Regions from separate parts of the Lysinibacillus sp. NPDC097287 genome, predicted to be linked through region 1. Evidence: riboswitches for the same ligand, from Rfam matches in the RefSeq annotation. Region 1 holds a riboswitch; the other holds the start of a gene.

Region 1 (7,432 bases):
TATTTGGCTTTGATCCGAAGCAAATACTATTTACTGATATGAGCTTTGTGTTTGTATCGGTCTATATTTTCATTCCGTTTATGATTTTACCGATTTTTAATTCATTAGACCGTTTGAATCCAACACTAGTTTATGCAGCACGTGATTTAGGGGCTTCAGCCTTTACTACATTCCGTCGTGTCGTGTTGCCACTGACAATGGATGGCGTAAAAGCAGGCATTCAAGTTGTCTTCATCCCGGCGTTATCACTATTCATGATTACACGTTTAATCGCGGGTAACCGTGTGATTACGCTTGGTACAGCCATTGAACAACAGTTCCTTGTCACTCAAAATTGGGGCATGGGTTCAACAATTGCTGTATTCCTAATTTTATTCATGGTCATCATTATGTTAATAACAGGCCAAAAGAATAAAGGAGGTCGCGTACGATGACAAAACTTTCAAAATCGGCAAAAGTGTATTTAGCGATTGTCTTTATCGTCTTGTATGCGCCCATTTTTTACTTAATCTTTTACTCCTTTAATAGCGGCGACTCCATGAATAGCTTTGACTCATTCACGCTCGACCACTATAAAGCTGTTTTCGAGGATACTCGATTACTTGTGATTTTGATTAATACCGTTATTGTCGCATTGCTATCAGCATTAATTTCCACGATTATCGGTACATTAGGTGCTATCGGTATTGTGACAGTGAAAGATTCAAAAATGCGCAATACATTACTATCGTTAAACAATGTACTAATCGTCAGCCCAGACGTGATTATCGGGGCTAGCTTTTTAATTTTATTCACAATGGTTGGCATTAAGTTGGGCTTTGCATCTGTTCTACTTGCGCACGTTGCGTTTAGTGTACCAATTGTCGTTTTAATGGTATTACCTAAATTACTTGAAATGAACAAGTCTTTAATTGATGCTGCACTTGATCTAGGTGCCACAAAAAAAGATGTTATGATGCGTGTCATCTTGCCGTATATTAAGCCAGGTATTTTCGCAGGATTCTTCCTCGCTTTAACGTATTCTTTAGATGACTTTGCGGTGACATTTTTCGTTACGGGTAACGGATTTAGTACGCTGTCAGTAGAAATTTACTCGATGGCACGTGCAGGAATTTCCTTAACCGTGAATGCGATTTCTGGTTTAGTATTCTTCGTGACTGTGTTAATCGTAATCGGTTATTATTTCGTGACAAGTCGTACAAGTAAAAGAACGGGGGGACATTAATGAAGTCATTAATTCAAGCAACAATCGCCATTCTTGTCGTTACCGCCCTTTTAATGTATGCTGGGAACGCAATGAGTGCTGGTAGCGGAAAAAGCGGAAAAGATACGCTTACCATTTTTAACTGGGGTGAATACATTGATCCTGATTTACTAAAGCAATTTGAAAAAGAAACAGGTATCCATGTTATTTACGAAACATTCGACTCGAATGAAGCCATGATGACAAAAGTTCAACAAGGTGGAACAGCTTACGATATTGCGATTCCTTCTGAATACATGATTGAAAAAATGAAAGAGGAAGATTTACTCATTCCTCTTGACCATTCAAAAATTCCAAACATGAAAAATATTGACCCTTACTTTTTAGATTTACCTTTTGATGACAACAATAAATATTCTCTCCCTTATTTTTGGGGCACAGTTGGGATTGTCTATAATCCTAATTTAGTCGGAGATTTAGACTTCTCTTCTTGGGAAGATTTATGGGATCCTTCATTAAAAAGAACAGTCTTTTTAGTAGATGGTGCACGTGAGGTTATCGGTATGGGCTTAAACAGCCTTGGTTATTCATTAAATTCTTTAGATCACAATGAGTTACGTTCAGCAACAGATAAGTTAATTCAACTTGCGCCAAACGTAAAGGCCATTATTGGTGATGAAATTACACCGTTAATGATTAATAACGAGGCGACAGTTGCACTTACTTGGTCTGGTCAAGCAGCAGACATGATGTATGAAAATGAAGACTTAGACTTTGCGGTACCTGAAGAAGGTTCGAACTTATGGTTTGATAATATGGTCATTCCAAAAACTTCGAAAAATATAGACGGTGCACATGCTTTCATTAATTTCATGTTAGATGCTGACTCCGGTGCACAAAACGCTGATTTTGTTGGCTACTCTACACCAAACGTTGCCGCAATGGCTTTAATGGATGAGGAAGTTGTCACTGACGAACGTTATTATCCTTCAGAGGAACAACGCGACACATTAGAGGTTTATAAAAACTTAGGACCTGATTATTTAGGCAAATACAACGAACTGTTTTTAGAATTTAAAATGAGTATTCGTTAAAGAACAAATGCGCTAAAGCGCTCGTTTACATCCGACAAGCGCTGGAGAGCCCGAAGCAAAAGTATGCGTTCCACCACTTTTGCCCGAGGGATCGAAGCGACCTCGAGGATGTAGCGCTTTAGCCTAGCCGTCAACTTTGCCCTAGGCTATCCATAATAAAAAAATCTGTTATTTCCTTAACAACAAAATAAAGCTGTCACCCCAGTTAGTCACTGGAGTGATAGCTTTTTGTAATTGAAAATAAAAGTACGCAGTCAGACTTTTAGTCAATAGCAACTTAATATCCATTATGTTAGACTGTAGTATATTTGAATAGACTACGCAAAAGGAGGCTATAAAATGGCCCAACAGACATCAAACAAGGCAGCTTTATATATTTTAATGTTTAATATGTTCATTGCGATGGGAAGCATTGGTATCATTATTCCTGTCATGCCCGAATATTTGAAAATTTTCGGTGCAGCAGGACAAGTTCTCGGTCTGCTCATTGCATCGTTTGCATTAGCACAATTTGTATTTTCACCAATAGCTGGAAACCTCTCGGATCAATATGGTCGTAAGAATCTTATTGTTTTTGGACTTGTGGTAACAGGTCTTTCACAAATTGCTTTTGGACTTTCAACAGAAGTTTGGATGCTCTTTGTTGCTCGCTTTTTAGGAGGCTTAGGCTCTGCTTTCATTGCACCCCCGATTATGGCATTTGTAGCGGATGTCACTACATATGAAGAACGTGGTAAAGGTATGGGGATGCTTGGGGCTGCCATGTCTCTAGGCTTTATGATTGGTCCTGGAATTGGCGGCTTCTTATCTACAGTCAGTCTTCACTTTCCATTTTATATGGCTGGAGCTGCGGCAATTTTAGCTGCCATATTATCGTTAGTGTTGTTGCCAAACACAAAACCAAGCTCATCACAAAAAGCACAAAAACAAGACAATCTTGCTAAGCAGATGATACGCTCAGTCAAAATGCCCTACTTTGTTATGCTGATCATCATGCTTGTTTTCTCGTTTGGCATCGCCAATTTCCAAGCGACTTTATCTTTATTCGTCACACAGAAATTCAACTACACACCAACAGATATTGCAATAATACTAACAGTTGGTGGTGCTGTCGGTGTCGTTGTTCAAATGTTTATCATTACACCACTGTTTAAACGTTTTGGTGAAATGAAGGTTGTATTAGTCAATTTACTCGTTGCATCAATATCAATCTTCTTAATTTTATTTGTATCAGGCTTTGCATTAATATTAGTTGTTGCAACAATTTTCTCTACAGCAACAACGCTCATTCGTCCAGCCGTAAATACGCTGATTTCCAAGCTGGCTGGTAGTGAACAAGGCTTTGCCGCCGGACTCAACAATGCCTATATGAGTCTTGGCAATATGATTGGTCCTGCTTTAGCTGGCATATTATTCGACTGGAATATGGACAGCCCTTATATTTTCGGTGCTATCATTTTATTTGCCTGCTTCCTTCTTGCCCTCATTTGGACAATGAAAAAAGCACCTCATTTAATGAAGCCAGATTCTAATTAATCTGAAAGTTAATTGACTATTTTTAGCAGTATGGTACAGTATTAATGAAAAATTAAATCGCTTCATGACCACTAGGGGAGTCTTTTTAAGGCTGAGACGTGTATTGTATACACGGACCCTTTGAACCTGATCTAGTTCACACTAGCGTAGGAAAGTGGCGACACTTGCTTTTATAATGACTAAATGCAAGGCCGCTTCCTACATTTTTGGGAAGCGGCCTTTTTTTACGATTAATGAAGGAGTGAAAGATTTGTCTATTCGAAAATTAACCGTCATGGCATTATTAGTTGCTATTGCAGTAGCAGGCTCAACATTTATCTCTATTCCAACAGGTATTGCACGTGCCTATCCTGTACAACACGCCATTAATGTCATCAGTGCCATCTTACTGGGACCTTTACCTACTGTCATGATTGCCTTTGTAACAGCCATCATCCGTATCTTAACAGGTACAGGCTCACTCTTAGCGATTCCTGGCAGTGTCATCGGTGCACTATTTGCAGCCCTTGCCTACAAATACAGCGAAAAAACGTGGCTAGCTGGTGCCGGTGAAATGTTTGGTACAGGTATACTTGCTTCACTTGTCGCAGTACCCTATTCTCACCTACTAATGGGGACATCTGTGGCGGCCCTCTTTTTCATGCCTGCTTTTTTAACTTCTAGTGTCGTTGGCGCCACCTTGGGAGTAGTTATTGCTAAAAGTCTACAAAAAACTGTTTTTGTTAATGGACTTAACTCAACATTGCGATAAGACATTAAAGTATTTTTCACCGCTCGATTTCTATGACATTCCTCTAATAAAATTTAGGCTATTTTCTAAGGTTAGTTGCTATAATACATTGAGATAGAGTAAATCTACAACATGTTTAGATTTACTCTCTGTTTTTTTGTTTTGGTATCCTGCAAATCGAATAACGAAAAAAGGACTCTTTAGTTTGAATAAACTTTAGAGTCCTTTTTCTTATTTCGTATAATCAAATAAACAACGAGCATGATCCTGTACCACTTCCACAAATGCTTCTACCTGGCGCAGTTCAAATGAAGATTCATAACCAATTAACCAAGTATCCCGCGTTAAGCCAAATTCTTTTTCATTGTTCATTAGCGCTATTTTGTTGACACCATCATCCTCATTTAAAGTAATTGATGGTAAAATTGCATAGCCAATCCCATTCAATGCCATTTGCTTACACGTCTCAATTTGATCTACTAAAATTTGACGACTTGGATTGGATGCAAAGTGTCGCTGCCACCACTGTTGAATTTCCTGATAATAATTCGAATCACTTTTAAACTGAATAAATGGACGGTCTGTCGTAAGGACATCCTCCACTGTTTTCAACTCTTTGTCTACTAAATAAAGCGTATCTCGGAAAAGATGAATTTTCTCACCTTTCCAATCGACCTGTCCTCGTACAATCCCCACATGTGCCTCGCCCTCATACAGTGCTTTGACAATTTCAGAGCTCCAGCCTGTCATTAGTGAAATTTTCGCCTCAGGGTATTTCGTTACAAAATCCTTTAATACTTTTGGTAGCCAGTTTTGTCCAACAATCGAAGCACAAGCAATTTTCAGTGTGCCGTTCACTTTTGTTGTCAGTGCCTGAATCATTTCGAAAATTTCTTCTTTCTTCGCAATCATTTCATTAGCATAGGAAATAACAAGCTCTCCGGCAGGTGTTGCCGTCAATCCTTTTTGCGAGCGAATAAACAGCTGTGTTCCCCATTCTTTTTCTATGGTTTGTAGACGCTGTGAAAGAGCCGGCTGCGATAAGAATAATCGCTCTGCTGCCTTTCGCATATTGCGTTCTTCTGCTAATATTTTTAATATTTCTGCCTCTGTTACCGTCAAAAAAGTAACCTCCTACTCAAATCAATTACTCTTCGGCGTAATTACGCGCAAAAAACATCTGCTGCTGACGCTTCGCTTTCGCTCAAATAACATCTGTGACATCCGCCGGAGGCATCGGGCCAACAGGATGTTGGTCACTCAGGCGTTGCCTCAGGACGCGGCGATCTTAGCCTGGGTTCGACTATTCAGCCGGCTTTTGGGCAATCACTGAAAAAGGCTACAGCCGAATTCATCTCATCACTTATTGAGGTGGGATGAATGCTGAATAAAGATAAAAAGGGCTCAATAATTACTTTGAGCCCTCCTAAACTAGTTTTCTTTTTGATAAATATATTTTTTCAATTGTTTTAAAATAACGCGTCTCGTTAGGATGCCAGCAAATAAGCCTTCTTCATCGACCACACATAAAAAGGCATGGTTAATGACTAAATCTAACGCCCGCTGGAAATTATCTGTTGTTTTTAACACGGCCAAATTTTTATCCATAATCGTATCTACCTTAATGTCGGGTAGTTTTTCGTACTCAATATGTTCGAGCCCTAAAATCGCTTCAGTAATCATCTTCATACTTAGTAAGCCTTGAAGACGGTATTTCATATCTAATACGGGAATGGATGAATATCCTGTACGCGTTAGCACTAGTAATGCATGCTCTGCACTATTTCCACTTTGCACATGTGCAACTTTTTCGGATGAAATAATAAAATCACTAATTGGCATTGCTAATAAATCTTTGCTGTTAGTTGAAATCATGAACCTCTTCTCCTTTTCTGTCCTCAATATGCAGAACAGGATGCTTCCTCTTTATCATATCATAATTTTTCCTAAAATGACCATGACAAGACCGAGAAGAGTTTTTATGATATTCATGAATTATTTCAACCTTTCGAGAAAAAATAAACATGATAGTAACTTTCGCCAAAACCTATTTTATCCCTTACGACCGAAAAACATTCGTGATAATTGGTAGGTGCTTTACAGAATCCAGCAAGTGACTCTACACCTGCCGAATACTGTGAAGTTACTCTAATATCCTGCTTTACTCCAATAATAAAAAATCATGATACCACAAAACAATAAAAATAAAATGTAAACCCAAGGAATTGGATTCAAAATCGTTGCATGTTCTTTAACCGATTCTGAAATCGGTGTATCTTTTTCTGAGTTTCGCTCCGTTGTCATTTTTGCAATACGCATAGTAGAAACGAAGGCAATCACACAAATAATTGTAATCGTAATAAGAGCTGGTATTAACCACATACCCACAGGCAAAACTCCTTCCTTTGCCCATTAGTATGCGTCAAACCAGCTTCTCTTTATGCAAGGTATTTAATTAAAACGGGAACGGATTTAACCATTGCCCACCATCCAACGTGACACATTCTCCGTTCATATATCTTGCTTTATCTGACATCATAAATGTCGCTAAATCTGCAATTTCTTCCGGCGTACCAATACGACTTAACGGCACAGAGTCCAATGTTCTTGCAGCAGCTGCCTCTGATTCAAAAAGCTTTGATGCTCCACCTGTTCGTTCAATTGGTCCTGGAGCAATAGCGTTAACACGAATACCATACTGTTTTCCCCACTCAACAGCTAGTGTTCTTGTCACTGATAAAACGCCTGCTTTTGCTGCCGCCGAATGAATGACTCCTGCACCTGCATTCCAAGCATACGTTGCAACCATATTAATCATAGATCCTTTAATCTTGTGTTCTATCCAGTACTTTCCGACAGCTGACGAAC
Region 2 (7,432 bases), on a different contig from region 1:
GTTGAAAAACAATTACGCTAATAAACTCTTTGTGAGCGTTTATGAGAGTTTGTTCAAGGGCCCCGTTGATTTCCGTTCCAGGCGGACGCGTTCCTGGGGGCGAGCCTTGAGCCGCTTCGTCGCGTTGCTCCTGCAGGGTCTCAAGTTGCTCACTGATCCCCTAGGAGTCGCCGCCTTCCACTCCAATCAACTAGAATATTCTTATCGAGATAGTAAAAGATGGTGGACCAATTTAATTTTGAATGAAGATAAAAGGACTACTGTGCAGGTAGGCATCTTGCATTGATCTGATGGTATTACTTATATCATTTGTATTCATCATCCAAAGTTAAGGGTAGCGTTTAATGAAAGTACATACTAATTTTAGATTGCTGGTTGATTGGAGTGGAGGCTGGGCGACTCCTGGGGGATTAGCGTCCTAGATGAGACCCTGGAGCGAGCGTAGCGAGTGAAGCGGCTCATCGGACGCCCCCCGGAAAGCGCCTAGCCGGAACGGAAATCGACCCCACGTTACTGTAGTTAAAGGAACTTTCTAGTACAGATTTTGGTGTAGAGGCCATTTCTAAGAGCACGTTATTCACGCAATTTTTAAGGACTAGATACTTTATTAACAGAAGAACCTCTAACAACTTGTTAGAGGTCCTTCAATCATTATTCTTTTGTTGATTCTTCAATCACTTCAGGCACTTTTACTGTTTCCTGTGCAGCTGGTGCTGGCTTTTCGAGATCTTTTTCTACATAAATTTTCTCATGTACTACCGTTGTATCAGCAAAGTAATCATGTAAGCCTTGATTGTCTGGCAAAATTGCCACAAAGACATACAACAACATAATAAAATTACTAATAAAACGACCAATCCATTCACGATATATTACATCAGACCACGATAATGTTTCTTTCTTTAACGATACAACACGTAGACCGAATGCCATTTTTCCTAATGTTTGCCCTAAAAATTTTGTCATCAATACAAAATATAAGTAATAAATAACAGCTGAAATAATGGAGATTGGTGCATACCAAGTCGAATCTGATAACGACCAATCCATTAAGTAAAATATTGGGTTAATACAAATGCCAATAACGGCTGATATAACGAGAGAATCAATTAAAAACGCCCAAAAGCGCACCCAAAAGCCAGCCGTTTTTAATGTATAGTGTCGTTCTTTTGTTGGTAGTATTTGCGTATAACTTGTTAATTCGGCGTCATCAGGAAATGGCCCTTGCACAACGAAATCATTATTAGTCATGATATGCCCCCCTTAATAATCACCGTATAAGTACATCATTTTTGGCGCACTATAGTCCGCCATAATCTTTATCAGCATTTTTTCTTCAGCTGATGGCCCAATGAATGAACCAATTTTCATGCCAAGATAAGACTGCCAGCCACCCACATCATATGTGTATTCGAATAGTTCTGCATCTTCTAAGCCATAATCCGCACGTAATGCAGCAATTGTCGCTTCTTTATCGCCAATTTCATCTATTAGACCTGCCTCAAGTGCTTTTGTGCCACCTAGAACTCGACCATCCGCTACTTTTTTCACGTCTGCTTCCGACATGTTACGACCCTTTTCAATAATATCAACAAATTCTTCATATGACTCATTAATCATTTCTTGCATCATTGCCCGCTCTTCTGCTGTAACATCACGCATCGGACTTAGCATATCTTTATGCTCACCTGATTTAAATGTTTCAAATTTGACACCTACTTTTTCAGCAAGCGCTTGATAGTTAATAGATTGCATGATGACACCAATTGAACCTGTAATCGTATCGCGATTTGCGAAGATTTTGTCTGCTGGTGCCGCAATGTAATAACCACCTGATGCTGCCATAGAACCCATTGATACGTAAATTGGAATTTGTCGTTCTTCTTTGATTTGTAGGAGCTTTTTATAAATCTCTGCAGATTCTGTGACGCCACCACCCGGTGTATTTACGCTTAATACAACACCCTGCACCGTTTCATCATTTAAAATATTATCTAATTGCCCTAAGAAAAACTGATGATCATAGCCAACCTGTTGCCATACCGAACCAGAACCAACATCTTGAATCGTACCATCCAATGTTAAATGAGCAATTCGTTCTTCAAAATTATTTCCTTCTAATACAGTTTCATAAACATCTAAATTATTGCCCGCCATCACGCTGTCAAAGTTACCGAAAAAATCAGCTTTTAAAAACGCAAATACCGTATTTATTCCTAGTGAAACTACTAGTAATACACCCGCAACAACTAAGGCTACCCACCTTTTTGCATTCATTCTTTTCCGCCTCCTTAAAATGTTATACGTCTAAATGTATAAAACGTTTCATTTATCTGCAATATTATGCAAGAATTTTCCGTAATTCATTGTGCCGTAAATAACAATTTTAACACATAAAAAAATCAAAGTTCATATAATGTGCTTGAACTTTGATTTTCGACATTATTCCCCAGGAAATAATTATTGATTATATTGTATTTGCTCTTGTTGACGTAGCTCTACACGACGAATTTTGCCGGAAGCTGTCTTGGGCAATTCCTCCACAAATTCAATAGCACGCGGATATTTATATGGTGCTGTTAAAGACTTTACATGATCTTGTAATTGCTGAATAAGCGACGAATCTCCGGTAATCCCTTCGCGCAAAACAACAAATGCCTTCACAATATTACCTCGAACCTCATCTGGACTTGCTACAACTGCAGCTTCCTTCACAGTAGAATGTTTCATTAATGCATCCTCCACTTCAAACGGACCAATAGTGTAACCTGAAGAAATAATCACATCATCGCCTCGCCCTTCAAACCAAAAATAGCCGTCTTTATCTTTATATGCACGGTCACCGGTAACATACCAATCTCCTCGGAATTGTAGACTTGTACGCTCTGGATCCTTAAAATACTCCTTAAATAGCGCAGGCGTTTCTTTGTGTACCGCAATATCACCAACAACACCTTCCGAAACTGGATTACCAAAATCATCGATAATCGCTACCGTATTACCCGGTGTTGGTTTGCCCATCGAGCCGACACGCGCTTCCATACCAACCATCGTTCCAACGAGTAATGTATTTTCGGTTTGACCGTAGCCATCACGCACTTGCAAGTCAAATGTAGTTGAAAAAACTTTCACCACTTCACTATTTAACGGCTCTCCTGCAGATACTGCTTGGCGAACTTCTGTTAAATTGTAGTCACGTAAATTTTCAAGCGCCGTCATAAAGCGATATTCTGTAGGCGTACAACAAAGAACATTAACCTTGAACTTTTCGAGTAATGTTAAATACGTAGCTGCATCAAACTTACCTTTATAAACAAATGCTGTAGCACCACTTCCTAACGTTGCAAGGAACGGACTCCAAATCCATTTTTGCCAACCTGGTGCTGCAGTTGCCCAAACGATGTCATTTTCTTGTACACCTAGCCAATTCGGTGCCGTCGTACGTAAATGCGCATAGCCCCAACTATGAGTATGAATAGCGGCTTTTGGATTTCCAGTTGTCCCACTCGTATACGCAAGAAATGCTACATCTGTACTTTTGGTCGATGTTGTACTGATAAAAGTTGTAGGTTGCTGTTCCATCTTTTCAAATAATGGTTGCCACGGTGAATGTGCATGGCCGATTACAAATTGTTGTAAACCGTCTAAATGTTCAACATCGTCAAATTGTGCAATATACGGTTCATAAGCAATGACCGCCTTGGCATCAGCGTGTAAAATACGATAATCAATATCTTTCGCTCTAAGCATTTCAGAGCTTGGAATAATAGCCAAACCAACCTTTAATGCAGCGATATATGCAACATATGCCTCAATAGATCTAGGCACCATAATGAGAATAACATCCCCTTTTGTTAATCCCTGTGCTGTTAACACATTCGCTGCTTGATTCGCTTTTTCTAGTAAACTTGCATATGTTATATAGTCAATTTCTTCGTTTTCATTATAAACAATTAATGCATTTTTCTCAGGATTTTGTGCATAATTTTCAAATTCCTCTACAATGTTATACCATTCTGGTGCGATTAGATCTTGTCGTTTCATCATTATTGCCCCCTTTGTTAGGCTCATTATAAAACTCAATTTTTATAGTTTTCAATGAAAAATACTCTAATTATTAAAAGTCATGACAACTATCATACTCTTGCATATGGCATCAGTCATCGCTTTTCATATAAAATGAAATTTCCCTTGTTCATACAGGGAAAGTATGGTACATTGTGGACAAATCAAATGTTTGCAGGGGGACTCATTTTGAGTTGAGAAGGTTAAAACCTGACCCTTTGAACCTGTTAGTTAACACTGACGTAGGGAGCAATGTACAATCACGATGTGCTTTTCTTGTACATACGCTCTCCTCATTCTTATAGGAGAGCTTTTTTTGTTCCAATTTTCAACTAAATATTTTGATTGCGGGGGGACTCATCTTGAGTTGAGAAGGTAAAACCTGACCCTTTGAACCTGTTAGTTAATACTGACGTAGGGAGCAGTACATCATTTTCTTGATGAAGAAGCTCTTTTTACGTGTATTTCACGAACAAAAAGAGCTTTTTTGCATGCTTACGTTCACCAATTAGAGGAGGACTTATAATGACATTTTGTGATGAATTAAGAAAAGAAACAGATATCTATTGGGAAGGAAGTTTTCAGCACCCCTTTGTAAAAGGGATTGCTGACGGGACTTTACCTATTGATAAATTTAAATACTATATGATTCAAGATGCATATTATTTAAAGCACTATGCAAAGGTATTAGCATATGCAGCGGCTAAATGTGAGACACCCGAAGAATTCGCGTACTACACAGAAACGGCGAAGTTCATTAATGAAGCTGAACTCGAATTACATCGTTCTGTTTTTTTAGAATTAAATGTAACCAAAGAGGAGCTCGAGCAAAGTGAACCTGCTCCAGGTGCTATCAATTATATTAATCACATGTACAGTGCTGTGCATAATGGTGATGTGGCTGAGGCATTTGCTGCAATGATGCCTTGTCCATGGCTGTATTTAGAAATAGGGCAGTATTACAAAGATGCAAAACCTGGTGTTAAGCTATATGAAGATTGGATTGCTATGTATAGTAGTGAGGATTTCCTAGTAACAATTCAAACACAAATTTCAATGATGAACGCTTATGCTGCAGCAGCTTCTCCAGAAAAATTAGCGATCTTAAAGAGTCATTTTAAAAATAGCTGTTATTACGAATTACAATTTTGGGAAATGGCTTGGACAAAGGAAAATTGGGTTCCGGAGAGAGTACAATGATTTTACAAGCTATTCGAAAAAAACAGCCTCTTGTTCATAGTATCACGAATTATGTTGTGGCAAATTTCCAAGCAAACGGCTTATTAGCCATTGGTGCTTCTCCAGTCATGGCAGATGAATTACATGAAGTTGAAGAAATGGTATCGATTGCGTCTGCCTTATTAATCAATATTGGTACACTAAATGAACGGACAAAAGAATCGATGCTACTTGCTGGAAAAAAAGCAAATGCACTAGGTATCCCCGTTATATTGGATCCAGTTGGTGCTGGCGCTACGACTTTCCGCCGAGAAACAGTACAACAACTATTAGCAGAAATTAAATTTGTCCTTATTCGTTGCAATATTGGAGAACTTGCTGCCATTGCGAATGTAAGCTGGCAACAAAAAGGTGTTGATAGCGGCAGTGGTTCAATGGCACTATCGGATGAAGCAAAAAAAGTTGCGCAACAATACAAATGTATTGTCATTGTTACTGGTGAACAGGATTTCATAACTGACGGTTTACAAACACAATGGATTGCAGGTGGGCATCACCAAATGACAAAAATTACAGGTACAGGTTGCTTACTAAGTGCCATTTGTGGTGCTGCGTATGTCGCGGGAGATGAACCTTTTGCACAGCTAGCTGATACGTTAATGACCTATAAAAAAATTGCTGAAAATGCCAATTCGATCACACAATATATTGGTGATTTTCAAATAACTGTACTTAATGAACTACATCGTCTTTCAAAGGAAGGTGAAAAATAATGCGTATTGTTACAACAATCGCTGGCTCAGATAGTGGCGGCGGTGCCGGCATTCAAGCTGATTTAAAAACGTTCCAAGAATTAGAAGTATTCGGCACATCTGTCATTACTGCCGTGACGGCACAAAATACACTAGGTGTAACTGGCGTTTTACCGATAGAAGTAAGTTTTGTTGAAAAGCAATTTCTTGCACTATTAGAGGATTTCCCAATTGGTGCTATTAAAACGGGCATGCTATTTTCATCGGACATTATTCAGAAAATCGCCAGTTTGATTACTGATTTGGAAGTCCCTCTTATTGTTGATCCCGTAATGATTGCAAAAGGCGGCGAAAACTTATTACAGCAAGAAGCCGTCCAAGCATTACGCACTCATTTACTACCAATAGCGACTGTACTTACGCCAAATATTCCAGAAGCAGAAGTGCTAACGGGCAGTAAAATTGAAAATGTTACTGATATACAGCAAGCTGCACAAGCACTTTTACAATTAGGCGTGCAATGTGTTGTTATTAAAGGTGGGCATTTAAGTGATGAAAAATACGCTACCGATTATGTATTTTTTAATGATGGACGAACATTTACAATGCAATCAAAGCGTATAAACACTAAAAATACACATGGTACAGGCTGTACATTTTCAGCAGCATTAACAGCTTTTATTGCACAAGAGTTGCCATTAGAACAAGCCATTGTAGAAGCAAAGAAATTTATTCAAATGGCAATTACACATGATCTGTATATTGGCAATGGTCACGGACCAACAAATCATTTTGCTTATAAAAAAAATATTGAAGCTTGTGAGGTGACCGTGCTTGAAGCGTGAGAATTTACAGCTTTACTTCATCATGGGTTCTGATAATGCTAAACAACGCGAACCATTAGCCATACTTGAAGAAGCCTTACAAGCTGGGATTACGATGTTTCAATTCCGTGAAAAAGGGCTCAATGCCTTCACTGGCTATACTTATGAAAAATTTGCGCGTGATTGTCAAAAATTATGTCAGCAATATCACGTGCCGTTTATCATCAATGATGATGTAGATCTTGCTATAAAATTAAACGCAAATGGCATTCATATAGGGCAAGATGATTTACACATTTCAATTGTTCGAGAAAAAATTGGCAACATGCTTCTCGGCATTTCTGTACATTCGGATGCTGAACTACAAGTAGCCTTACAATACGGCGCAGATTACGTTGGGATAGGACCAATTTTTGCAACTCGTTCTAAACATGATGCAAATGCGCCAAGTGGTACAGCTTTTTTACAGAAAGTGCGTTCACAGCATCCTGAATTACCCATTGTCGCCATTGGTGGCATAGATAACTCCAATGCACACACAGTAATCGAAGCTGGCTCTGATGGAGTAGCTGTTATTTCTGCGATTAGTGAAAGCAATGACATTCAACATAC

What was found. A riboswitch is a leader RNA that binds a small molecule or an ion and turns the genes downstream of it on or off. The one in region 1 is predicted to bind thiamine pyrophosphate.
Region 2: linked by a shared signal. The riboswitch ahead of tenA (thiaminase II) and the one ahead of thiW (energy coupling factor transporter S component ThiW) in region 1 are both predicted to bind thiamine pyrophosphate.

What each region holds. Positions count from the first base shown of each region.
Region 1 covers NZ_JBIWCX010000003.1:54,279-61,710, forward strand. Annotated here, with positions in the region: gene ACIQ2D_RS05770 (ABC transporter permease) at 1-434, shown strand, start outside; gene ACIQ2D_RS05775 (ABC transporter permease) at 431-1,225, shown strand; gene ACIQ2D_RS05780 (ABC transporter substrate-binding protein) at 1,225-2,298, shown strand; gene ACIQ2D_RS05785 (MFS transporter) at 2,638-3,834, shown strand; TPP riboswitch at 3,898-4,004, shown strand; gene thiW (energy coupling factor transporter S component ThiW) at 4,085-4,585, shown strand; gene ACIQ2D_RS05795 (transcriptional regulator CcpC) at 4,796-5,686, opposite strand; gene cbpB (cyclic-di-AMP-binding protein CbpB) at 5,996-6,439, opposite strand; gene ACIQ2D_RS05805 (short-chain dehydrogenase) at 6,713-6,946, opposite strand; gene fadH (2,4-dienoyl-CoA reductase) at 7,020-7,432, opposite strand, start outside.
Region 2 covers NZ_JBIWCX010000006.1:114,124-121,555, reverse strand. Annotated here, with positions in the region: gene ACIQ2D_RS10730 (RDD family protein) at 652-1,251, opposite strand; gene sppA (signal peptide peptidase SppA) at 1,264-2,277, opposite strand; gene mbcS (acyl-CoA synthetase MbcS) at 2,461-4,044, opposite strand; TPP riboswitch at 4,232-4,331, shown strand; TPP riboswitch at 4,405-4,503, shown strand; gene tenA (thiaminase II) at 4,591-5,265, shown strand; gene thiM (hydroxyethylthiazole kinase) at 5,262-6,017, shown strand; gene thiD (bifunctional hydroxymethylpyrimidine kinase/phosphomethylpyrimidine kinase) at 6,017-6,841, shown strand; gene thiE (thiamine phosphate synthase) at 6,831-7,432, shown strand, end outside.